3 regions of the Streptomyces sp. NBC_00075 genome follow, and region 3 is predicted to be linked to each of the others. Evidence: riboswitches for the same ligand, from Rfam matches in the RefSeq annotation. Region 3 holds a riboswitch; each other region holds the start of a gene.
What was found. A riboswitch is a leader RNA that binds a small molecule or an ion and turns the genes downstream of it on or off. The one in region 3 is predicted to bind cobalamin.

Region 1 (7,737 bases), 8.2 Mb from region 3:
GCCGGAGGAAGGGACGAGGACACCTGCCAGCAGCCTCAACAGGGTTGATTTTCCTGAGCCGTTGGGGCCGAGCAGGCCGGTGACCGAGCCGGGGGCCGGCGTGAGGCTCACGCCGTCGAGGATGAGCTGTCCGGCGGCGGTGCGGGAGACACGGTCGGCGCTGAGGGTCATAGCGGCGCCCTCCGGGTGCGGTACAGGACGAGGACGAAGGCCGGTACGCCGATCAGGGAGGTGACCACGCCCACCGGCACCTCCTGCGGGTCGAGGGCGGTCCGGGCCAGGGTGTCCACCCAGACGAGGAACACCGCCCCGGCGACCGCGGTGACCGGCAGCAGCCGTACATGCCCGGCGCCGGTCAGGGCGCGGGCGGCGTGCGGCAGGACGAGCCCGACGAAGCCGATCGCACCCGCCGAGCTGACCAGGGCGGCCGTGAGCAGGGCGGCCGTGAGCAGGGCGGTGACGCACAGCAGCACCAGCCGGGTCCGGGCCACCGAGACGCCGAGCGTCGCCGCCGCGTCCTGCCCGAAGGCGAAGGCGTCCAGCGTCCTCGCGTACCCGAGGCAGACGGCCAGCGCCGCCACCAGGACCGCCAGACACAGCCACACCTCGTTCCAGCCCGCCCCGCTGAGCGAACCGAGCAGCCAGAACAGCACGCCCCTCGTGGTCTCGGCGTCGGCGGCCGTCAGGACGACGAAGGACGTCAGCGCGGAGAAGAGCTGCATGATCGCCACCCCGGCGAGCACGACCCGGTCCGTCGTGGCACCGAGGGTGTGGCTGAGCAGCAGCACCAGGGCGAAGGAGGCGACGGCCCCGACGAACGCCCCGCCCGACACCGACAGCGCACCGCCGCCCACGCCGAGGACGACGACCACGACGGCGCCGGTGGAGGCCCCGGAGGAGACGCCGAGGACGAAGGGGTCGGCGAGGGGGTTGCGCAGCAGGGACTGCATGACCGCCCCGCACACCGCGAGTCCGGCCCCGCAGACGGCGGCCAGCAGGGTGCGCGGCAGCCGCAGGTTCCAGACGATGCCGTCCCGGATCGGGCTCAACTGCGATTCCTCGCCGCCGAGATGGGCCGCCACCGCCGACCAGACGTCGCCGACGCCGATGTCCGCCGGGCCGATGGTGATGGCCACGGCGACGGACGCGGCGAGCACCGCGAGACCGGTCACCGTCCACAGCACGGTGACCGGCACGGTCCCGGTCATCCGGCGAGCCGGTACTCGCGCAGCGCGGCGGCGACCTTCTCCACGCCCTCGACGGTGCGGATCGTCGGGTTCATGGCCTGCCCGCTGAGCAGCACGTACCGCTTGTTCCTGACCGCCGTCATGTTCTTGGTCGCCGCGTTGGACTCCAGGAAGGCGATCTTCTTCGCGGCGGTCTCGGCGGTCTGTGACTTGCGGGTGAGGTCGCCGATCACCAGGACGTCGGGGTCGCGGTCCGCGACGGTCTCCCAGTTGATCTGCGGCCACTCCTCGGTGGTGTCGTCGAAGACGTTCTTCGCGCCCAGCGCGTCGGTGATGATGCCGGGGGCTCCGCAGCAGCCCGCCATGTACGGGGACTCCTGGTTGGCGAACCAGTACAGGACGGAGCTGTCGGAGGCGTCGATCCCGGCGGTGGCCTTCGTGACGCGCGCCTTCAGGGACTCGACGAGTTCGTCGCCGCGCGCTTCGACGCCGAAGATCTTCGCGAGGTCGCGTATCTCGCCGTAGACCGATTCCATGGTCAGCGGCTTCGTGCGGGTTCCGTCGCCGCCGCCGCTGTTGTCCTTGCCTTCACAGTCGGCGGGCGAGAGATAGGCGGGCACGCCGAGTTCGGTGAACTTCTCGCGCGGGGCGACTCCGCCCTTGGCCAGGGTGGAGGCGAAGGAGGCGGCGACGAAGTCGGGTTCGGTGTCCAGGACCTTCTCGAAGGACGGGGCGTTGTCGGCGAGCCGGGGCACGGTGGCGTTGGCCTTCTCCAGGCCCTTCAGCACCGGGTCGGTCCAGGTGGCGGTGCCTGCCATCCGGTCGGCGAGGCCCAGGGAGAGCATGATCTCGGTGGTGCCCTGGTTGAGGGAGACGGCCCGCTTCGGCGCGGAGGTGATCTCGACGCGCTGCCCACAGTTGTCGAGGGTGAGAGCGGTCGGGTCGGCGGGCGATGCGGGGGTCTCGGTGGACGAGCCGCCGCAGGCCGTCAGGAGAACCGTTCCGGTCAGGAGCAGCGCGGAACGGTGAATTGTGCGGGTGACGGGCACAGAACATCCTCTGGCGTCGAGGGTCCAGGCGCGGGACCCGTTCGGACGGTCGGGCCAGCAGGTCTTCGGACTCGGGGTCACCCGGACGGAGCGCCTTCCCGGATCCTGGTCGGATTCGACCGTCGTCCAGTGGCTCGTGTTGCCCCGCCCGTCACCCTCACCGCTGCGCGTCAGCTCCGGATTCACACCGGATTCCCTTGACTGGCCTCAGGAAATTACCACGTGAGGCCGAGGTCACATTTCGGCCGAGGTCAAGGTCACAGCCTGGCGCTCTGCTGCGGCCGGACCTCTCTGCCCTAGCATCCGGGCATGACAGTCCTGCCCAACGACGGGCTCTCGCTGGCCGCCGAGTTCCCTTCCACGACCCATGAGCAGTGGCAGCGCCTGGTGGAGGGCGTCCTGCGCAAGTCGGGCAAGGAGGTCTCGGGCGCGGCAGCCGAAGACGCGCTGTCCACCACGCTGGAGGACGGGCTCACCACCCACCCCCTCTACACGGCGCGCGACGAGTCCCCCGAGCCCGGCTTCCCCGGCTTCGCCCCCTTCGTACGCGGCGGGCGGCCCGAGGGGAACACCGTCGGCGGCTGGGACGTAAGGCAGCGGCACGCGACCCTCGTCGGCGACGCGGTCCTCGCGGACCTGGAGAACGGCGTCACCTCGCTCTGGCTGACCGTCGGCCCGGACGCGATCCCGGTGTCGTCGCTCGCCCGTGCGCTCGACGGCGTCTACCTCGACCTGGCCCCCGTCGTCCTCGACGCCGGACAGGAAGTGGAGCCCGCCGCACGGGAGTTGCTGCGGCTGTACGAGGAGCGGGGCGTCGCCAAGGAGGCGGCGCGCGGCAGTCTCGGCGGCGACCCGCTGGGCCACGAGGCCCGTACGGGCGAGGAGTTGGCGTTCGCGCCGGTCGTCGAGCTGGCGCGGCTGTGCGCCGAGCAGTACCCGGGACTGCGCGCGCTGACCGTGGACGCGCTGCCGTACCACGAGGCCGGCGGCTCGGCCGCGCAGGAGCTGGGCGCGTCCCTGGCGACCGGGGTGGCCTACCTGCGGGAGCTGACCGAGGCCGGTCTGACCGTCGAACAGGCCTGTGCACAGCTGGAGTTCCGGTACGCGGCCACCGCCGACCAGTTCCTGACGATCGCCAAGCTGCGCGCGGCCCGGCGGCTGTGGGCGCGGGTGGCCGAGGTGTCCGGGGCGCCGGCGGCCGGGGCCCAGGTGCAGCACGCCGTGACCTCGCCGGTGATGATGTCGCGCCGCGACCCGTGGGTGAACATGCTGCGTACGACGGTCGCCACGCTGGCCGCCGGGGTCGGCGGCGCCGACTCGGTCACCGTGCTCCCCTTCGACCACGCGCTGGGCCTGCCGGACGCGTTCGCGCGCCGGATCGCCCGCAACACCTCGACGATCCTGGTCGAGGAGTCGCATCTGGCCCGGGTGATCGACCCGGCGGGCGGCTCCTGGTACGTGGAGCGGCTCACCGACGAACTCGCCCACGCGGGCTGGGAGTTCTTCCAGTGGATCGAGGGGCTGGGCGGCCAGGCCGCCGCCCTGCGCTCCGGGCGCCTCGGCGAGGCGCTGGCCACCACCTGGGCGACCCGCTCCGCCAAGCTGGCCAAACGGCGCGAACCGATCACCGGAGTCAGCGAGTTCCCGAACCTCGCCGAGCGCCTCCCGGATCGCGAGCCCGCGCCCGAGCGACCGTCCGGCGGACTCCCCCGGGTCCGTCGCGACGAGGCGTACGAGGCGCTGCGTGCCCGCTCGGACGCCCACCTCGCCGCCACCGGAACCCGGCCGCGCGTCTACCTCGCGACCATCGGCCCCGCCGCCGCCCACACCGCGCGGACGACCTTCGTCTCGAACCTCTTCCAGGCCGGCGGCATCGAGCCCGTCACGGCGGGCACTTTCGAGGAGAGCGGCGCCACCGAGGCCTGCCTCTGCTCCAGCGACACCCTGTACGAGGAGCAGGCGGCGACCGTGGCCGCGGAACTGAAGGCCGGCGGTGCCTCGCACGTGTTCCTCGCCGGCCGTCCCGGGCAGTACTCGGACGTCGACTCGTACGTCTTCGCGGGCTGCGACGCCGTAGCCGTGCTCTCCGCCACCCTCGACCGCATGGGAGCGTCCTGATGGGAATCCCCGACTTCTCCGGAATCGAACTGGGGACCCCGACCGCCGGTACCGGCGCCACAGACTGGCGTACGGCCGTGAAGGCGGCCACCGGCTCGGACGAGACCTTCTGGGAGACCCCGGAGGGCATCGCGGTCAAGCCGCTCTACACCGGCACCGACCTGGAGGGCCTGGACTTCCTCTCGACGTACCCGGGTGCCGCCCCCTATCTGCGCGGCCCGTACCCGACGATGTACGTCAACCAGCCCTGGACGATCCGCCAGTACGCCGGTTTCTCCACGGCCGAGGAGTCCAACGCGTTCTACCGCCGCAACCTCGCGGCCGGCCAGAAGGGGCTGTCGGTCGCCTTCGACCTGCCCACGCACCGGGGTTACGACAGCGACCACCCGCGCGTGACCGGTGACGTCGGCATGGCGGGCGTGGCCATCGACTCGATCTACGACATGCGGCAGCTCTTCGACGGCATCCCGCTGGACAAGATGACCGTGTCGATGACGATGAACGGCGCCGTGCTCCCCGTACTGGCCCTCTACATCGTGGCGGCGGAGGAACAGGGCGTACCGCCCGAGAAGTTGGCCGGGACCATCCAGAACGACATCCTCAAGGAGTTCATGGTCCGCAACACCTACATCTATCCGCCGAAGCCGTCGATGCGGATCATCTCCGACATCTTCGCGTACACCTCGCAGCGGATGCCCCGCTACAACTCCATCTCGATCTCCGGCTACCACATCCAGGAGGCGGGTGCGACGGCCGACCTGGAGCTGGCGTACACGCTCGCGGACGGGGTGGAGTACATCCGGGCGGGGCGGGACGCGGGGATGGACGTGGACGCGTTCGCGCCCCGGCTGTCCTTCTTCTGGGCGATCGGCATGAACTTCTTCATGGAGATCGCGAAGATGCGCGCGGCGAGGCTCCTCTGGGCCAAGCTGGTCAGGCAGTTCGACCCGCAGAACGCCAAGTCCCTCTCCCTGCGCACCCATTCGCAGACGTCGGGTTGGTCGCTCACGGCGCAGGACGTGTTCAACAACGTGACGCGTACGGCCGTGGAGGCGATGGCCGCGACCCAGGGCCACACCCAGTCGCTGCACACCAACGCCCTCGACGAGGCACTGGCCCTCCCCACCGACTTCTCGGCGCGCATCGCCCGCAACACCCAACTGCTGATCCAGCAGGAGTCGGGCACGACCCGGGTCATCGACCCGTGGGGCGGCAGCGCGTACGTGGAGAAGCTGACGTACGACCTCGCGCGCCGGGCCTGGCAGCACATCGAGGAGGTCGAGGCTGCGGGCGGTATGGCACAGGCCATCGACGCGGGCATCCCCAAGCTCCGGGTCGAGGAGGCGGCGGCGCGCACGCAGGCCCGCATCGACTCGGGGCGCCAGCCGGTGATCGGCGTCAACAAGTACCGCGTGGAGACCGACGAGCAGATCGATGTGTTGAAGGTCGACAACTCCTCCGTACGCACCCAGCAGATCGAGAAGCTGCGGCGGCTGCGGGCGGAGCGCGACGAGCGGGCCTGCCAGGACTCGCTGGACGCGCTCACGCGGGCGGCCGGGGGCGAGGGCAACCTGCTGGAGCTGGCGGTGAACGCGGCCCGCGCGAAGGCGACGGTCGGGGAGATCTCCGACGCGCTGGAGAAGGTGTACGGGCGGCACGCGGGCCAGATCCGTACGATCGCCGGGGTGTACCGCAACGAAGCAGGCGAGTCCCCGTCCGTGGACCGCACCCGGACCCTGGTGGACGCCTTCGAGGAGGCAGAGGGGCGCCGGCCGCGCATCCTGGTCGCCAAGATGGGCCAGGACGGCCACGACCGGGGCCAGAAGGTGATCGCCACCGCCTTCGCCGACCTCGGTTTCGACGTCGACGTCGGCCCGCTGTTCCAGACGCCGGGCGAGGTGGCGCGGCAGGCGGTGGAGGCGGACGTCCACATCGTCGGGGTGTCCTCGCTGGCCGCCGGGCACCTCACCCTCGTACCGGCGCTGCGCGAGGAGCTGGCGGCGGAGGGCCGGGAGGACATCATGATCGTCGTCGGCGGGGTGATCCCGCCGCAGGACGTGCCGACCCTGCTGGAAATGGGCGCGGCGGCCGTGTTCCCGCCCGGGACGGTGATCCCGGACGCGGCGTACGACCTGGTCCAGCGGCTCTCTGCCGACCTCGGGCACGACCTGTGATCGATCTCGACGCGTACGTCAAGGGCGTGCTCGACGGGAAGCGGGCGATCGTGGCGCGTGCCATCACGCTCGTCGAGTCGACACGCCCCCAACACCGGGCGCAGGCCCAGGAGTTGCTGACGGCGCTGCTCCCGCACAGCGGCCGGGCCCGGCGGATCGGGGTCAGCGGGGTGCCCGGGGTCGGGAAGTCGACGTTCATCGACGCGTTCGGCACGATGCTGACCGGGCTCGGACACCGGGTGGCGGTGCTCGCGGTGGACCCGTCGTCCAGCCGTACGGGCGGCTCGATCCTGGGCGACAAGACCCGGATGGAGCGCCTGGCGGTGGACCCGGCGGCGTTCATCCGCCCCTCCCCCACGGCCGGCACGCTCGGCGGGGTCGCCAAGGCGACCCGCGAGTCGATCGTGGTGATGGAGGCGGCGGGTTACGACGTGGTGTTGGTGGAAACGGTCGGCGTCGGCCAGTCCGAGACCGCGGTCGCGAACATGGTCGACTCCTTCCTGCTGCTGACACTGGCCCGCACCGGCGACCAGCTCCAGGGCATCAAGAAGGGCGTCCTGGAACTGGCGGACGTCCTCGCCGTCAACAAGGCGGATGGCCCGCACGAGCGCGACGCCCAGTCCGCCGCACGGGAGTTGGCGGGCGCGCTGCGGCTGATGCACGGCAGGGACACGGCCTGGACACCACCCGTCCTGACATGCAGCGCCCGCGAGGCGACCGGCCTGGACACCGTCTGGGACCGCCTCGAACAACACCGCACCCTGCTCGACTCAACCGGCCGCCTAGCCGCCAAACGCCGCGACCAACAGGTCGACTGGACCTGGACGATGGTCCGCGACGAACTCCTGGGCCGCCTGCACGCGGACGAGGGCGTACGCGCGGTCACACCCGACCTCGAACGACAGGTGAGGGAGGGCGAGTTGACGGCCACGCTTGCGGCTGAGCGCATCCTGAAGGCGTTCGGCGCCGGGGACCGCTGAGGGCAAGGGGGTCCGGGCGGGCCCCTGTGCGGGGCATCGAGCCGCAGATCCCGTCGGCCTCGCCTTCGCGCGCCGGAAGACAACCGGGAACGGCAGGACCAGCGGGAGAAAGACGAACACCCCCATGAGGCTCAGGCTTCCTCTGCTTCTTCGGGGTGCGCTTCCGGTTTCGGCCTCGGTTGCGCCAGCAGTTCGCGCAGCAGTCGCTCGTCGTCCGGGCCGAGCCCGG
Region 2 (7,737 bases), 2.5 Mb from region 3:
ACGCCAGAACGAGCAGCGGAAGACCACGCGCCTTTCGGAGCTGGGACTTCGCCGAATCTGTCACGAACATCATCGATCACCCCCTCGGGATCACAGAATTCGAAATTCCGGGTGAGGGAATTCCGCCGGTCGATAAAACTCGTCGAACCAGTAGTCGGCCACGGGTGGCGCCGAGTTCCCGCGTCCGAGGCCGGGGACGGGAGTCAAGCCCCGTCCTCGCCCGGGCGGACCACCACCGCCAGCGTCCTCACCGCTCCGCTGTGCTCGAAGTGCAGGGTGAACGAGACGAGGTCACCGGGTTGCCAGCCGGCCTTGACCGGCACGATCACGTCGAGGCCGTCCGGGGACATGGCGAGGCGGTCTCCGGCGGGGATCTCGGCCGAGGTCACCGTCTCCGCGGAGGCGGTGCGCGCGCCGGTCATCAGGTGGCGGCTGAGGGTGAGGGCCCCCTTCCCGACCCCGGCGGACGTCACCTTCAGCAACCGGTCGGCCGATCCTCCGCTGTTGACGATCCGGAAGAAGGCCGCCGTCTCCGGGGTGTCGCCGGTGGGCAGGAACATCCGGCCCTCGGTGACCGCGACGCGCGGCGGGGTGCCCGCGTTGCCGTACGCCGTCCAGGTGCTCAGACCGCCGAGGGCCAGACCGCACACACCGACGGGCGCGAGTGCGGCGAGCAGGGCATCGGTGAGCTGGCGGCGCGTCGGCCGCCAGGGGGCTCGGTCGCTCATGGGGTGTGTCTCCGGGAGGCGGGTGAGGGCTGCCAGGCGCGCAGCCGCAGGCTGTTGGTGACGACGAGCACCGAGCTGGCGGACATGGCCGCCGCGGCGAGCATCGGGTTGAGCAGACCGACCATGGCCAGCGGGACGGTGACGACGTTGTAGCCGAAGGCCCACACCAGATTGACGCGGATCGTGCCCAGCGTGCGCCGGGCGAGGCGGACCGCGTCCGCGAGGGCCTCGATGTCTCCGCGCACCAGCGTGACATCGGCGGCCCCGATGGCGACGTCCGTACCGCTGCCCATCGCGATCCCGAGGTCGGCACCGGCCAGCGCCGCGGCGTCGTTCACACCGTCCCCGACGACCGCGACCCGATAGCCCTGCTCCTGGAGGTCCAGGACGAGTTCGGCCTTGCCCTCGGGGGTGAGGCGGGTGTGCACCTCGTCGATGCCCAGGGCGGACGCGACGGCACGGGCGGGTGCGTCACGGTCGCCGGTGGCGAGCACGGGGTGCACTCCGAGGCGCCGCAACCGCTCGACGGCACGGTAGCTGCCGGGCCGTACGACGTCACCGATCTCGATCAGTGCCTCGGCCTTGCCGTCCACCCGGACCAGCACGGGGGTGTGTGCGGCGGCTTCGGCCACGGCCAGAGCGTCGGCGAGGGCGGTGGGCAACTCGTCGTCCGGCGCGAGGACTTCGACCATCCGGTCCTCGACCCGGCCGCGGACACCCCGCCCCGGCAGGGCACCGAAGTCACTCGCCTCCGGCAGCCGCCGCTCGCCCGACTCCCGCCGGGCGTACGCGGTGACAGCCCGGCCCAGCGGATGTTCCGAGCCCGACTCGACGGCCCCCGCCAGGCGCAGCGCCTCGTCACGTCCGAGCCCGTCCGGTACGGCGGCGACCCGGGCGACGGTCATGTGCCCCGAGGTCAGCGTGCCGGTCTTGTCGAGGACGACGGCGTCGATGTGCTGAAGTCCCTCCAGCGCCTGCGGACCGGTGACCAGGACACCCAGCTGAGCGCCCCGGCCGGTCGCGGCCATCAGCGCGGTCGGGGTCGCGAGGCCCAGCGCGCACGGGCAGGCCACGACCAGGACGGCCACGCACGCGGTGATCGCCGCCTGCGGATCGGCCCCGGCGCCCAGCCAGAACCCGAGCACGGTCGCGGCCAGCGCCAGCACGACGGGCACGAAGACACCGGCCACCGTGTCGGCCAGCCGCTGGGCACGGGCCTTGCCGGCCTGAGCCTCTGTCACCAGCCGTGTGATGCGCGCGAGTTGGGTGTCGGCGCCGACGGCCGTCGCGCGTACGAGCAGCAGCCCGCCCGCGTTGACGGCACCGCCGACCACGGCCGAGCCGGGCCCGACCTCGACCGGTTCGCTCTCCCCGGTGACCAGGGACAGGTCCACGGCCGAACTGCCCTCCGCCACCTCGCCGTCGGTGGCGACCCGCTCCCCCGGCCGCACGACGAAAACCTGCCCGACCATCAACTCCTCGATGGGGACGAGCCGTTCGGAGCCGTCGCCCTCCCGGACGGACACCTCCTTGGCGGCGAGCCGGGCCAGCGACCGCAGCGCCGCCCCGGTCCCGTGCCGGGCCCGCGCCTCCAGGAAGCGGCCCGCGAGCACGAACAGCGGTACGCCGACTGCCGCTTCGAGGTAGATGTGGGCGACGCCGTCGGACGCGGACGGCAGGAGCGTGAACGGCATCCGCATGCCGGGGGTGCCGGCACCGCCGAGGAAGAGTGCGTACGCCGACCAGGCGAAGGACGCCACGACGCCCAGCGAGACCAGGGTGTCCATGGTCGCGGCGGAGTGCCGCAGCCCCCGTACCGCCCGCTCGTGGAAAGGCCAGGCGCCCCACACGGCGACGGGCGCGGCCAGTACGAAGCACAGCCACTGCCAGTTGCCGAACTGGAGCGCGGGCACCATCGACAGGACCAGCACGGGCACCGCGAGCAGGGCCGTCACGACGAGCCGGTCCCGTTCGTGCGTCGTCTCCTCGGGCCCGCCGTCGTCCGTGGCCTCCCGTTTCCTGGGCGGTTCGGGGAGGGCGGCCGTGTAGCCGGCCTTCTCCACGGTCGCGACCAGTTCGTCGGGGCCGACGTCCGCCGGGTGGCTCACCCGGGCCCGCCCGGTGGCCAGATTGACGGTGGCCGTGACGCCGTCCAGCTTGCCGAGCTTCTTCTCGACGCGGGTGACGCAGGCCGCGCAGGTCATGCCGCCGACGGTCAGATCGGTGGTCACCAGGACGGTCGTGGGTTCGGCGCCCATCAGTTGCCTCCTCCGCTCATGTCCATGTCGCCCATGTCGCCCATGTCGTCCGTCTCGCCGGTCCCGCCGCCCGTGCCAGTGCCCGTGCCGGTACCCGTGCTGTGCATCCCGGGCGCGACGGGGCCGGAGGCGGTCCCGGCGGCGTAGGACACCGTGAAGACCAGGGCCAGCAGCAGGAGGAAGCCGCAGAGTGCGGGCGGGGGCGCCGCTCTCCGCAGGACCGCACCCGCGCCGGGTAAGGAGGATTGCCGGGACTCGTCCATCAACCGCGTCTCCAAGTCACGTCGTACGGCGTCGCTCGGATCGCGCCGTACCGGTTGAGTAGTCGGACCGGATGTGGGCCGGGTTCCGGGGCAGCCGTATGGCGCACGTCACATATGCCGGGCGTGATCCACCGCGCCCTGGTGCTGCCCCTTAGGCTGGTCCGTGCAGCTGGTTCGCCCCGTCCGCCAGGCGGGATGCGTCGCAAGAGGGAACCCGGTGGGAATCCGGGACTGCCCCGCAGCGGTGAGCGAGAACGACCGCCGTCATACGCACTGGATCCGGTGAACAGGGTCTGGGAAGCGACGGCCAGTAGGTGTCCTCCGGTCGGAGGGCGTGCTCGCGAGTCCGAAGACCTGCCCGTTGCCCGCGTACGAAGCACTCGTGCGCGGACATCCCGGTGACCTCGTGGGCGGGTCGGCGTACATATCCGGTCGGACGGCCGTCGCGCGTCCGCCCGGTGTGTCGTTCCCTTCGCGCTCCTCGTCCCGTCCCGGGATCCCGGGGAGATATCTCGCGAAGGAGATTTCCGTGACAGCGAAGTCCGCAGCCGCGGCAGCACGGTCCACCGTGTACGGCTACCCCCGTCAGGGCCCGAACCGGGAACTGAAGAAGGCCATCGAGGGCTACTGGAAGGGCCGTTCCGGCGCCGACGCCCTCCGCACCACCGCGGCCGAACTGCGTGCCGCCAACTGGCGCCGGCTCGCCGACGCCGGCATCGACGAGGTCCCGACCGGCGACTTCTCGTACTACGACCACGTCCTCGACACGACCGTGATGGTCGGCGCGATCCCGGAACGCCACCGCGCGGCCGTCGAGGCCGACGCGCTGGACGGCTACTTCGCGATGGCGCGGGGTACGCAGGACGTGGCGCCGCTGGAGATGACCAAGTGGTTCGACACCAACTACCACTATCTCGTCCCGGAGTTGGGACCGGACACCGTCTTCACGACCGACTCGGCCAAGCAGGTCAGTGAACTCAAGGAGGCTCTCGCCCTCGGGTTGAGCACCCGCCCGGTGCTGGTCGGCCCGGTCACCTATCTGCTGCTCGCCAAGCCCGCCCCGGGCGTGCCCGCCGGCTTCGACCCGCTCACCCTGCTGGACCGGCTGCTGCCGGTGTACGCCGAGGTTCTCGCCGATCTGCGGGCGGCGGGCGCCGAGTGGGTGCAGCTCGATGAGCCGGCCCTGGTCCAGGACCGCACTCCGGCCGAGCTGAACGCCGCCGCCCGCGCCTACCGTGCCCTCGGCGGGCTCACCGACCGGCCGAAGCTGCTGGTCGCGTCCTACTTCGACCGGCTCGGCGACGCGCTGCCGGTGCTGGCGAAGGCGCCGGTCGAGGGGCTGGCGCTGGACTTCACCGAGTCGGCCGCCGCCAACCTGGACGCGCTCGCGGCGGTGGGCGGCCTGCCCGGCAAGCGCCTGGTCGCAGGCGTCGTCAACGGCCGCAACATCTGGGTCAACGATCTGGAGAAGTCGCTGTCGACGCTGGGCACCCTCCTCGGCCTGGCCGACCGGGTCGATGTGTCGGCGTCCTGCTCCCTGCTCCACGTCCCCCTCGACACTGCCGCCGAACGCGACATCGAGCCGCAGATCCTGCGCTGGCTCGCCTTCGCCCGCGAGAAGACGACCGAGATCGTCACCCTCGCCACGGGGCTCGCCCAGGGCACCGGCGCCATCACCGCCCAACTGACCGCCAACCGCGCCGACTTGGCCACCCGAGCCGCATCACCCATCACCCGCGACCCCGCCGTACGAGCCCGCACGGCCGCCGTCACGGACGCCGACGCCCGCCGCTCACAGCCCTACGGCGAGCGTGCCAGGGCCCAACGCGCCCACCTGCGCCTGCCGTTGCTGCCGACCACCACCATCGGCTCCTTCCCGCAGACCGCCGAACTCCGCACCGCCCGCGCCGACTTGAGGACGGGCCGGATCGACCAGGCGGCGTACGAGGATCGCATCAGGACGGAGATCGGCGAGGTGATCGTCTTCCAGGAGAAGACCGGCATCGACGTCCTCGTCCACGGCGAGCCCGAGCGCAACGACATGGTCCAGTACTTCGCCGAGCAGCTGACGGGGTACCTCGCGACGCAGCACGGCTGGGTGCAGTCGTACGGCACCCGCTATGTCCGCCCGCCGATCCTGGCCGGCGACATCTCCCGCCCCGAACCCATGACGGTGCGCTGGACGACGTACGCCCAGTCCCTCACCTCACGCCCGGTCAAGGGCATGCTCACCGGGCCGGTCACCATGCTGGCCTGGTCCTTCGTCCGCGACGACCAGCCTCTCGGCGACACCGCCCGCCAGGTCGCCCTCGCCCTGCGCGACGAGGTCAACGGCCTTGAGGCGGCCGGGACTTCGGTCATCCAGGTGGACGAACCCGCACTGCGCGAGACGCTGCCACTGCGGGCCGCCGACCGTCCCGCCTACCTGGCCTGGGCCACGGAGGCGTTCCGGCTGAGCACCGGCGGTGTCCGTCCGGACACCCAGATCCACACGCACATGTGCTACGCCGAGTTCGGCGACATCGTCCAGGCCATCGACGACCTGGACGCCGACGTCATCAGCCTCGAAGCCGCCCGCTCCCACATGCAGGTCGCCCGCGAACTCGCCGCCCACGGCTACCCGCGCGAGGCCGGTCCCGGCGTCTACGACATCCACTCCCCGCGCGTCCCGAGCACCGAGGAGGCCGCCGACCTGCTCCGCACCGGCCTCAAGGCGATCCCCGCCGAGCGCCTCTGGGTGAACCCCGACTGCGGCCTGAAGACCCGCGGCTGGCCCGAGACCCGCGCATCGCTTGAGCACCTGGTCGCGGCAGCCCGCACGGTCCGTGAGGAACTCGCCGCGCCCTGACGGCAGGCCCCATAGGCCGGGGAAGGGCTGCGGACGGGGGAGCATCTCTGTTGCTCCTCCCCCGTGGTCCTCCCCCGGCACCGGCATCGCGGAAGACGGGCCCATCGAGTTCATGCCGCCGCGCAGTGCGGCGGCCGAGGCCGGGCTCTGGACGGCGATCCGGCGCCTGGAGGAGCTGTCGCCCACGATCGTCGTGATCCGCTTCCGACCGAGCGGGTGTCGGCGGCCCGTTGCAGCGTCCCGGCCGTCACAGCCCGTCCTGCGGAGCGGAAGGTCGTGCCGGGCGCCGGCTCGGCTCGGGTCCGGCGGCACCGGACGTGGGGTTCTGCCAGGCCTGGAGCAGCCGGCACAGACGACGAGCCGGTGTCTCGCTGGGGACGAAGAGCACTGCCGCCACCAACGCCAGTCCGCCTACGGCGAGTGCTCCGGCCGCCCATGCGGTCAGCCCTCCCTGCACCATGGCCATCACGAACGCGGCCACTGTCCCGAGGACGGCACCCAGTCGCGCCGCCCCGCTCGTCATCGCGGTTCCTGACGTAAAGGGCGGCGCAGCGTCATCGACAGTCGGGGGGTGCCGAGCAGGACGCGGAGTGTGAAGCGGGTGCGCGCGCGGCGGGTGGTGTGGGTGGCCAGGTCGGCGCCCCATTCCTCCTGCCAGCGTGCGCGTTGCCCTGCGGGCAGCAGCAGAGTGCATGCTGTCAGGAGCCGTCCCGTGACGGCGTACGAAGACGGCGCCGGTTGCAGGACCGCCGAGGCGAGGTCCCGCAGTTCACGGCCGACCGTATCCAGGCCCGCCGCAGAGGCCACGGGCACGAACACCTCAAGGGTTTCACGGGCCTTGAGAAGCTGCCTGGCCCTGGCCAGGAACGTGATGGTGCGCATGTTGTGGAGCCGGTCGGCGAGTCGGACGGCCAGCACGGCCATCTCCGGTGACGGGTCGGCGACATCGGACGCGGGCATCGTCGCCCTGCCGTCCTGCCAGTACCAGGAGACCTCGGCGGCTCCGATCGCCGCGATCAAGTCGGCGACTTCTGGGCCGAATCGGTCGGCGATCCGTTGCGGAGGACAGGCCGTGTCGTCCAGCACGTCGTGAAGCAGCGCCGCGCACACCACGTGCGGGGGCAGCCGGAGATCGGCGACGATGGCGGCGACGGCGAGACAGTGGGTGACGTAGGCGTCCCCGCTGCGGCGCCGCTGGCCCTCGTGCCAGAAGGCGGCCTCGGCATAGGCGCGTTCCACCGGGGCGGTGTCGGACTCGGGGTGGTGTGCGCGGACAGCGGCGAGCAGGCCGTCGAGGGACTGTGCCTTGCCTGCCCGTACGACACGGCGCGCCCCTGACCGGCGGCGGGCCTTCATGACGGGCCTCCCTCGGTCGCCGGGCGGACGGCCGCCCAGCCGGGCAGAGGTTTCTTCCGGGACCGGTAGACGCGGGCCAGGGCGTCGCGGGCCTGCTCGGCGCCGTCCTGGGTGATCCGGTAGAAGCGGCGGCGTGGGCGCCCGGCCGTCTCATGGACAGCCGGGTCCTCCCAGACGCTGTCCACCCAGCCGACCTGTTCCAGCCGGGCAAGGATCGGATAGATCGTGCCCGACGGCAGTCCCGCCACCCCGCACAGCTCCAGGCCGTACCGCTGCTCGGCGGG
Region 3 (7,737 bases):
CGATTTGTCGATCTTCCAGTAGCCTCTGGGAGATTTTCCGTACGCAGCCATTCCGGGGGGACACATGGCCCGCGATCCCAAGCCGTTCCAGCCTGTCCGTCGCACACCATTACGCCGCCGCTCCCGCGCCCTCGCGGCCACCGCGGCGGCGCTCGCCATCGGGGGAACCGTCCTGACCGAGGTTCCGGTCTCGGCGGCCGCGAAGCCCAAGGGGCACGACGTCTCGTCGCACCAGAAGAACGTCGACTGGCAGTCCGCGAAGGCGAAGGGCGCCACCTTCGTGTACGTCAAGGCGACCGAGTCCCACACGTACCGCAACCCGTACTTCGGCCAGCAGTACAACGGCTCACGGGCCGCGGGCCTGATCCGCGGCGCCTACCACTTCGCGCTGCCGGACAAGTCGTCCGGCATCACCCAGGCCCGGCACTTCATCCGCAACGGCGGGGCCTGGCGCGCGGACGGCTGGACGCTGCCGCCCGCGCTCGACATCGAGTACAACCCGTACGGCAAGAAGAAGTGCTACGGCCTGAGCAAGGCGAAGATGGCGAGCTGGATCACGGCCTTCAGCAACGAGGTCAACCGGCTCACCGGCCGCCGCCCGGTGATCTACACGACCGCCCACTGGTGGAACAACTGCACGAACAGCAGCCCTGTCTTCACCTCGAAGCACGCCCTGTGGCTGGCCCGCTACAACGCGGCCGACGCCGGGGCGCTGCCGTCCGGCGGCTGGAAACTCTGGACGTTCTGGCAGTACGACAACAGCGGCACGCTGCCGGGTGACCAGAATCTCTTCAACGGGACATCGGCCCAGCTCAAGCGGTTCGCGAAGGGGGCGTGAGGCGGGGCCCGACAAGCTCCCGACAGGCATCCGAGTACGAGGCGCCGTCCGTCCGGCCCAGCCGGAGGGACGGCGCCTCGCGCAAGGTCACCCTCCATCTGCCGCCAGTTCATCTTCCGTTCATCCAGATTGCTTACGGTCCACCAGCCACTGACGTCCCGAAGAAATCTGGGTAATGGGTAAATGGAAAGCTTCTCGCTGATCCTCGCGATCGTGGTCGTCACCGCGCTCGCGTTCGATTTCACGAACGGTTTCCACGACACCGCCAACGCGATGGCCACCACCATCTCGACCGGCGCACTGAAGCCCAAGGTCGCGGTGGCCATGTCCGCCGTCCTCAACCTCGTGGGCGCCTTCCTCTCCGTGGAGGTCGCCAACACGATTTCCAAGGGCCTCGTCGACGAGAGCGGCATCCGTCCCGAGGTGATCTTCGCCGCGCTGGTCGGCGCGATCCTCTGGAACCTGCTGACCTGGCTGGTGGGCCTGCCCTCCAGCTCCTCGCACGCCCTGATGGGCGGCCTGATCGGCGCGACCATCGCCTCGGCGGGCGCGGGCGCGGTCCACGGCGACGTCCTGGTGACGAAGGTGCTGATCCCGGCGATCGCCGCCCCCATCGTGGCGGGCATCGCGGCCATGCTGGCGACCCGGCTGTCGTACCGGCTCAGCGTCGGCCACGCCGAGGGCAAGGCGGCGGAGAAGGGCTTCCGGGCCGGCCAGATCGCCTCCGCGGGCCTGGTGTCGCTGGCCCACGGCACGAACGACGCGCAGAAGACGATGGGCATCATCACCCTCGCCCTGGTCGCCGGTGGCGCCGTCGCCCCCGACTCGGACCCGCCGGTGTGGGTCATCCTCTCCGCGGGCCTGGCCATCGCGCTCGGCACGTACCTCGGCGGCTGGCGCATCATCCGCACGATGGGCAAGGGCCTGACCGACCTCCAGCCCCAGCAGGGCTTCGCCGCCCAGACCAGCGCGGCGACGGTCATCCTGGCCTCCTCCCACCTCGGCTTCTCCCTCTCCACCACCCACTCGGTGTCGGGCTCGGTGATGGGCGCGGGCCTCGGCCGCAAGGGCGGCGTGGTCCGCTGGTCGACGGCGACCCGCATGTTCGTGGCCTGGGGCCTGACCCTGCCCGCGGCGGCGCTGGTCGGTGCGGTGGCGGAGTGGGTGACCGGCTTCGGGGACTGGGGTACGGCACTGGTGGCCGTCTTCCTGGTCGCTTCGAGCGCGGCGATCTGGGTCGTGTCGCGCCGCGAGGTGATCGACCACACGAACGTCAACGATGCCGAGAGCGAGGAGCCCGCGGGCGTCGTGACCACGGCCATCGCCGCCGTGACCCCTCCCCCGGCGGGCACCGTGACCGACGACCTCACGGCCACCATCCCCAGCCCGGCCGAGGCCACGGCGAAGCCGTCGGCAACGGCCCTCTGAGCCCAGCCCCGGTCCGAGCAAGAAGGAAGCAGAAGGAAGCAACATGAAGATCGACTGGGCCGCCCTCGGTTCCGTCTTCGGCGTCAGCCTCGTCATCACCGTGGCCATGGTGGGTGTGTTCACCCTGGGCATCGTCGGGCTCTCGATGCGCGAACGGGCGGCGACACAGGGGGAGTCGGCCGGGCTCGCCGTCACAGGGGCTTACGCATGTTTTGCCGCCTGCGCGGCAGTTGTGGCATACGGGATCTATCTGATCGTGGCCTGAGGGCCGAAAAAGCGTGTTCCCGCACCGCCGTCGCGTCGGCGGTGTGGGGCTCAGCACAGTCCTCCTTTCCAGGTCAACGGCAAGTTGACGGGTGTTCCGGGCCCGTGGTGGACTGCCGGAGCCATGTACGGCGGCAGAAGAGGAAGCCGGTGTGAATCCGGCGCGGTCCCGCCACTGTCACCGGGGTAGGTAACCCCGGGAGCCAGGAACTCTCGCCGTCGGTCTCGTCGAACCAGGGCGTGGACACCCTGAGTGAGGACATATCGCCATGCTCGCCTGCCGTTCGAGGTACAGCACGAGGTCGTTTCCCGACCCCACGGCCGGCTGAGCCGATGCGTGCCGATCGCGTCTTCGCGTACGGCGCCGCCCTCGGACTCCTCGGTGATCTGGTTCTCGGCGATCCGCGCCGAGGGCATCCGGTCGCCGCGTTCGGGCGGGCCGCCGGTGCCGTCGAGCGGGTGTTGTGGCGGGACCACCGGGGGTGGGGCGCGCTGCACACCGCCGTGTGTGTGGGCGGTGCCGTCTCGCTCGCCGCGGTGGCCCGTTCCGTCGTACGTCCGTCCCGTGCCGCTTCCGTCGTGCTCACCGGCGCCGCCACCTGGGCCGTCGTCGGGGGGACCTCCCTCGGGCGGGAGGCCCGGGCCATCGGGCGGTCGCTGGAGGCCGGGGATGTCGACGGGGCCCGGGAGCGGCTCCCCCATCTCTGCGGGCGTGATCCGCAGGCCCTCGACTCCGACGGGATCGCCCGGGCCGTCGTCGAGTCCGTTGCCGAGAACACCTCCGACGCCGTTGTGGGCGCGCTGGTCTGGGGCGCCCTGGGTGGCGTGCCGGGGCTGGTCGGGTTCCGGGCCGTCAACACCCTTGACGCCATGGTGGGGCACAAGTCCGTTCGGTATCGGCGGTACGGGTGGGCATCCGCCCGGCTCGACGACCTCGCCGGGTGGCCGGGGGCGCGGCTGACCGCCGTACTCGCCGCTGTCGCCGGTGGTGATCCGCGCGGGGCCGTCCGGGCCTGGCGTGCCGATGCCCGCCGCCATCCCAGTCCCAACGCCGGGCCTGTCGAGGCCTCCTTCGCGGGGGCCCTCGGTGTGCGGCTCGGGGGGACGTTGTCGTACGGGGGGCGGGTCGAGCACCGGCCCGTGCTCAACGGAGAGTACGGGCGTGCCGTCGGTGTCCAGGACGTCGAACGGGCCGTACGGCTGTCCCGGCGGGTCACCTGGCTGGCCCTCGGGGTCAGTGTCGCCGCCGCACGGCTCGTAGCGAAGGGGCGTACGTCATGAGTGGCGGAACTGTCGGTGGCGGGCTGCTTGTCGCCGGGACCACCTCCGATGCCGGGAAGAGTGTCGTCACCGCCGGGATCTGTCGGTGGCTCGTGCGGCAGGGGGTGAAAGTCGCGCCCTTCAAGGCTCAGAACATGTCCCTCAACTCCTTTGTCACGCGTGAAGGTGCCGAGATCGGGCGGGCTCAGGCCATGCAGGCGCAGGCTTGCCGCGTCGAGCCCACCGCCCTCATGAATCCCGTCCTGCTGAAGCCCGGGAGCGATCAGAGCAGTCAGGTCGTGCTCATGGGGAAGCCCGTGGGTGAGATGAGTGCGCGCGGGTATCACGGAGGGCGGCAGCAGCAGCTTCTCGGGACCGTGCTGGAGTGCCTCGCCGAACTGCGGGGCACGTATGACGCGGTGATCTGTGAGGGGGCCGGGAGTCCGGCCGAGATCAATCTGCGGCGGACCGACATCGTCAACATGGGGATCGCGCGCAATGCCCGGCTCCCTGTGCTTGTCGTCGGCGACATCGACCGTGGCGGTGTCTTCGCCTCCTTCTTCGGGACGGTCGCCCTGCTGTCCCCCGAGGATCAGGCGCTCGTCGCCGGGTTCCTCGTCAACAAGTTCCGCGGGGATGTCTCCCTGCTCGAACCAGGGCTCGACATGCTGCTCGGGCTCACCGGGCGGCCGACGTACGGCGTCCTGCCCTTCCGGCACGGGCTCGGGATCGATGAAGAGGACGGGCTTCGGCCCGCTTTCAAATCAAACACAGCCCTGCGCGGCACCGTTCGGGAGTCCAACGTCTCCCCGCCCGTCGGGGAGGACATCCTGCGGGTCGCCGTCTGTGCGATCCCGTTGATGTCCAACTTCACCGACGTCGACGCGCTCGCCGCCGAACCGGGCGTCGTCGTGCGGTTCGTGGACCGGCCGGAGGAACTCGCCGACGCCGATCTCGTCGTCGTACCGGGGACTCGGGGGACCGTGCGGGCGCTGGAGTGGCTGCGTCAGCGCGGGCTCGCGGACGCTCTCGTGCGCCGCGCTGCCGAGGGACGGCCCGTGCTCGGCATCTGCGGTGGCTTCCAGATCCTCGGTGAGCGGATCGAGGACGACGTCGAGAGTCGCCAGGGCCTTGTCGAAGGGCTCGGGGTCCTGCCCGTACGGGTGCGGTTCGCGCGCGAGAAGACCCTCACCCGGCCCGTCGGCACCGCCCTCGGCGAGGACGTCGAGGGGTACGAGATCCATCACGGGGTCGCCGAAGTCACAGGCGGGGAAGCCTTCTTGGACGGGTGCCGGGTCGGGGCCGTCTGGGGTACGCACTGGCACGGGTCGCTCGAATCCGACGGGTTCCGGCGGGCCTTCCTCCGCGAGGTCGCCGCCGCCGCGGGCCGGCGCTTCGTACCGGCCCCCGACACCTCCTTCGCCGGGCTGCGCGAGGAACAGCTCGACCTGCTCGGCGATCTCATCGAACAGCACGCGGACACGGACGCGCTCTTGCGGCTCATCGAGTCGGGCGCGCCACTAGGACTGCCTTTCATTCCACCGGGAGCGCCCGCATGAGCACAGTGTTGTTGTTGTCGACCGCCGACACGGACCTGCTGGCGGCCCGGGCCGCCACCGGTGCCTCGTACCGGATCGGCAATCCGACCCGCGTGGACGTCGCCGAGGAGCTGCCCGCGCTCGTCGAGGGCGCGGACATCGCCGTCGTACGGCTGTTGGGCGGGAAGCGGGCCTGGGAGGACGGGCTCGCCTATCTGAAGACGTCCGGTGTGCCCACCGTGCTGCTCGGCGGCGAGGCCGTGCCCGACGCCGAGTTGATGGCCGAGTCGTCGGTGCCCGCGGGTGTCGTGGCGGAGGCGCTGCGGTATCTCGTCGAGGGCGGGCCCGACAACCTGGTGGAAATGGCGCGGTTCCTGTCCGACACCGTGCTGCTGACCGGCGAGGGGTTCGTCGAGCCGCAGAAGATGCCCGAGTACGGGGTGCACGGCTCGTACGCGCGCGAGAGCGGCCGTCCTACCGTCGGCGTGCTCTTCTACCGGGCCCACGAGCTGAGCGGCAACACCGGGTTCGTCGACACCCTGTGCGAGGCGATCGAGGCGCGGGGCGTCAACGCCCTTCCCGTGTACTGCGGTTCACTGCGCGGGGCCGACGCGGGACTGTACGAGCTGCTCGCCGGGGCCGACGCCCTGATCGCCACCGTCCTCGCCGCCGGCGGCACGCACGCCTCCGAGGCCTCGGCCGGCGGTGACGAGGAGGCCTGGGACATCGGGGCGCTCGCCGACCTCGACGTGCCTGTACTGCAAGGACTTTGCCTTACGTCGTCCAGGGCCACGTGGGACGGGTCCGACGCCGCCCTCTCCCCCATGGACGCGGCGATGCAGGTCGCGATCCCCGAGTTCGACGGCCGGCTGATCACCGTGCCGTTCTCCTTCAAGGAGGACGGCCCCGACGGCGTCCCGGTGTACGTCGCCGACCCCGAGCGGGCCGCCCGCGTCGCCGGAATCGCCGTACGGCACGCCCAGTTGAGGCACAAGCCGAACGCGGACAAAAAGCTCGCGCTCGTCTTCACCGCCTACCCGACCAAGCACTCGCGCGTCGGCAACGCGGTGGGCCTGGACACGCCCGCCTCGGCGGTACGGGTGCTGGACGCGCTGCGGGACGCCGGGTACGTCGTCGAGGGACACCCCGACAACGGCGACGAGTTGATCCACCGGCTCATCAACGCCGGTGGCCACGACGTCGAATGGCTCACGGAGGAGCAGTTGGCCGCCGCGCCCGCGCGGGTGCCGCTCGCCGACTATCGGGCGTGGTTCGACAAGCTGGACGGCGAGTTGCGGGACGGGATGCTGGAGGCGTGGGGCGAGCCGCCCGGCTCCCTGTACGTCGACGGGGACGACATCGTCCTGGCCTCCCTCCAGTTCGGGAACGTCGTCGTGCTGATCCAGCCGCCGCGCGGCTTCGGCGAGAACCCGATCGCGATCTACCACGACCCGGACATGCCGCCCTCCCACCACTACATGGCGACCTACAGGTGGCTCGAGAATTCGTTTGGTGCGGACGCGATCGTCCACATGGGCAAGCACGGCACGATGGAATGGCTGCCCGGCAAGGGACTCGGTCTGAGTCGCGGGTGCGGACCGGACGCCGTGCTCGGTGAACTCCCCCTCGTCTACCCGTTCATCGTCAACGACCCCGGCGAGGGCACCCAGGCCAAGCGGCGCGGGCACGCCACCGTCGTCGACCACCTCGTACCGCCGATGGCCCGCGCGGACACGTACGGCGACCTGGCGAAGCTGGAGCAGCTTCTCGACGAGTACGCGCTCGTCTCCGACCTGGACCCGACGAAGGCGCCGGCGGTGCGCGCGCAGATCTGGACGCTGGTCAAGGCCGCCGAGCTGCACCACGACCTGCACGTCGACGACCAGCCGGACGACGAGGCGTTCGACGAGTTCGTCATGCACATCGACGGCTATCTGTGCGAGATCAAGGACGTGCAGATCCGCGACGGCCTGCACATCCTGGGTGGTGGGCCGGTCGACGAGGCGCGGGTGAACCTCGTACTGGCCGTGCTGCGTGCCTCGCAGGTGTGGGGTGGCACGGCGAACGCGCTGCCGGGGCTGCGGGCCGCGCTCGCCGCTCAATTCGGCCTGGTGGAGAAGGAGTTGCTGGCCGAGCCGGGGGCTCCGGTGAAGCTGCCGGTCGAGCTGACGGATCTGGTGGACGGGCCCTCGCGTTCGGCCGCCGACGCGATCGATCTGCTGGAGCAGCTGTGCCGACGGCTCGCGGAGGGCATGGAGGAGCGGGCGTGGGAGGTCGCGACGGTTCCCGGTCTGGTGCGGGACGTACTGGGCCTCGAACTCCCGGACGCCGTCGCGGTGTTGGAGTTCGCGTGCCGTGAGGTGGTGCCTCGGCTGGCCCGTACGACGGACGAGATCACCCACATTCTCA

Region 1: another riboswitch for cobalamin. It lies ahead of OG787_RS02760 (ABC transporter substrate-binding protein); the one in region 3 lies ahead of OG787_RS38550 (cobalamin biosynthesis protein).
Region 2: another riboswitch for cobalamin. It lies ahead of metE (5-methyltetrahydropteroyltriglutamate--homocysteine S-methyltransferase); the one in region 3 lies ahead of OG787_RS38550 (cobalamin biosynthesis protein).

The regions. Positions count from the first base shown of each region.
Region 1 covers NZ_CP108243.1:607,507-615,243, forward strand. The annotation lists gene OG787_RS02750 (ABC transporter ATP-binding protein) at 1-171, opposite strand, end outside; gene OG787_RS02755 (FecCD family ABC transporter permease) at 168-1,208, opposite strand; gene OG787_RS02760 (ABC transporter substrate-binding protein) at 1,205-2,236, opposite strand; cobalamin riboswitch at 2,275-2,457, opposite strand; gene OG787_RS02765 (methylmalonyl-CoA mutase family protein) at 2,546-4,354, shown strand; gene scpA (methylmalonyl-CoA mutase) at 4,354-6,528, shown strand; gene meaB (methylmalonyl Co-A mutase-associated GTPase MeaB) at 6,525-7,508, shown strand; gene OG787_RS02780 (BlaI/MecI/CopY family transcriptional regulator) at 7,640-7,737, opposite strand, start outside.
Region 2 covers NZ_CP108243.1:11,246,393-11,254,129, reverse strand. The annotation lists gene OG787_RS49525 (MFS transporter) at 1-70, opposite strand, end outside; gene OG787_RS49520 (copper chaperone PCu(A)C) at 204-728, opposite strand; gene OG787_RS49515 (heavy metal translocating P-type ATPase) at 725-2,986, opposite strand; gene OG787_RS49510 (hypothetical protein) at 2,986-3,249, opposite strand; cobalamin riboswitch at 3,403-3,626, shown strand; gene metE (5-methyltetrahydropteroyltriglutamate--homocysteine S-methyltransferase) at 3,779-6,097, shown strand; gene OG787_RS49500 (hypothetical protein) at 6,345-6,620, opposite strand; gene OG787_RS49495 (HD domain-containing protein) at 6,617-7,453, opposite strand; gene OG787_RS49490 (PadR family transcriptional regulator) at 7,450-7,737, opposite strand, start outside.
Region 3 covers NZ_CP108243.1:8,788,016-8,795,752, reverse strand. The annotation lists gene OG787_RS38565 (lysozyme) at 65-838, shown strand; gene OG787_RS38560 (anion permease) at 1,022-2,266, shown strand; gene OG787_RS38555 (hypothetical protein) at 2,310-2,531, shown strand; cobalamin riboswitch at 2,622-2,764, shown strand; gene OG787_RS38550 (cobalamin biosynthesis protein) at 2,864-3,811, shown strand; gene OG787_RS38545 (cobyric acid synthase) at 3,808-5,349, shown strand; gene cobN (cobaltochelatase subunit CobN) at 5,346-7,737, shown strand, end outside.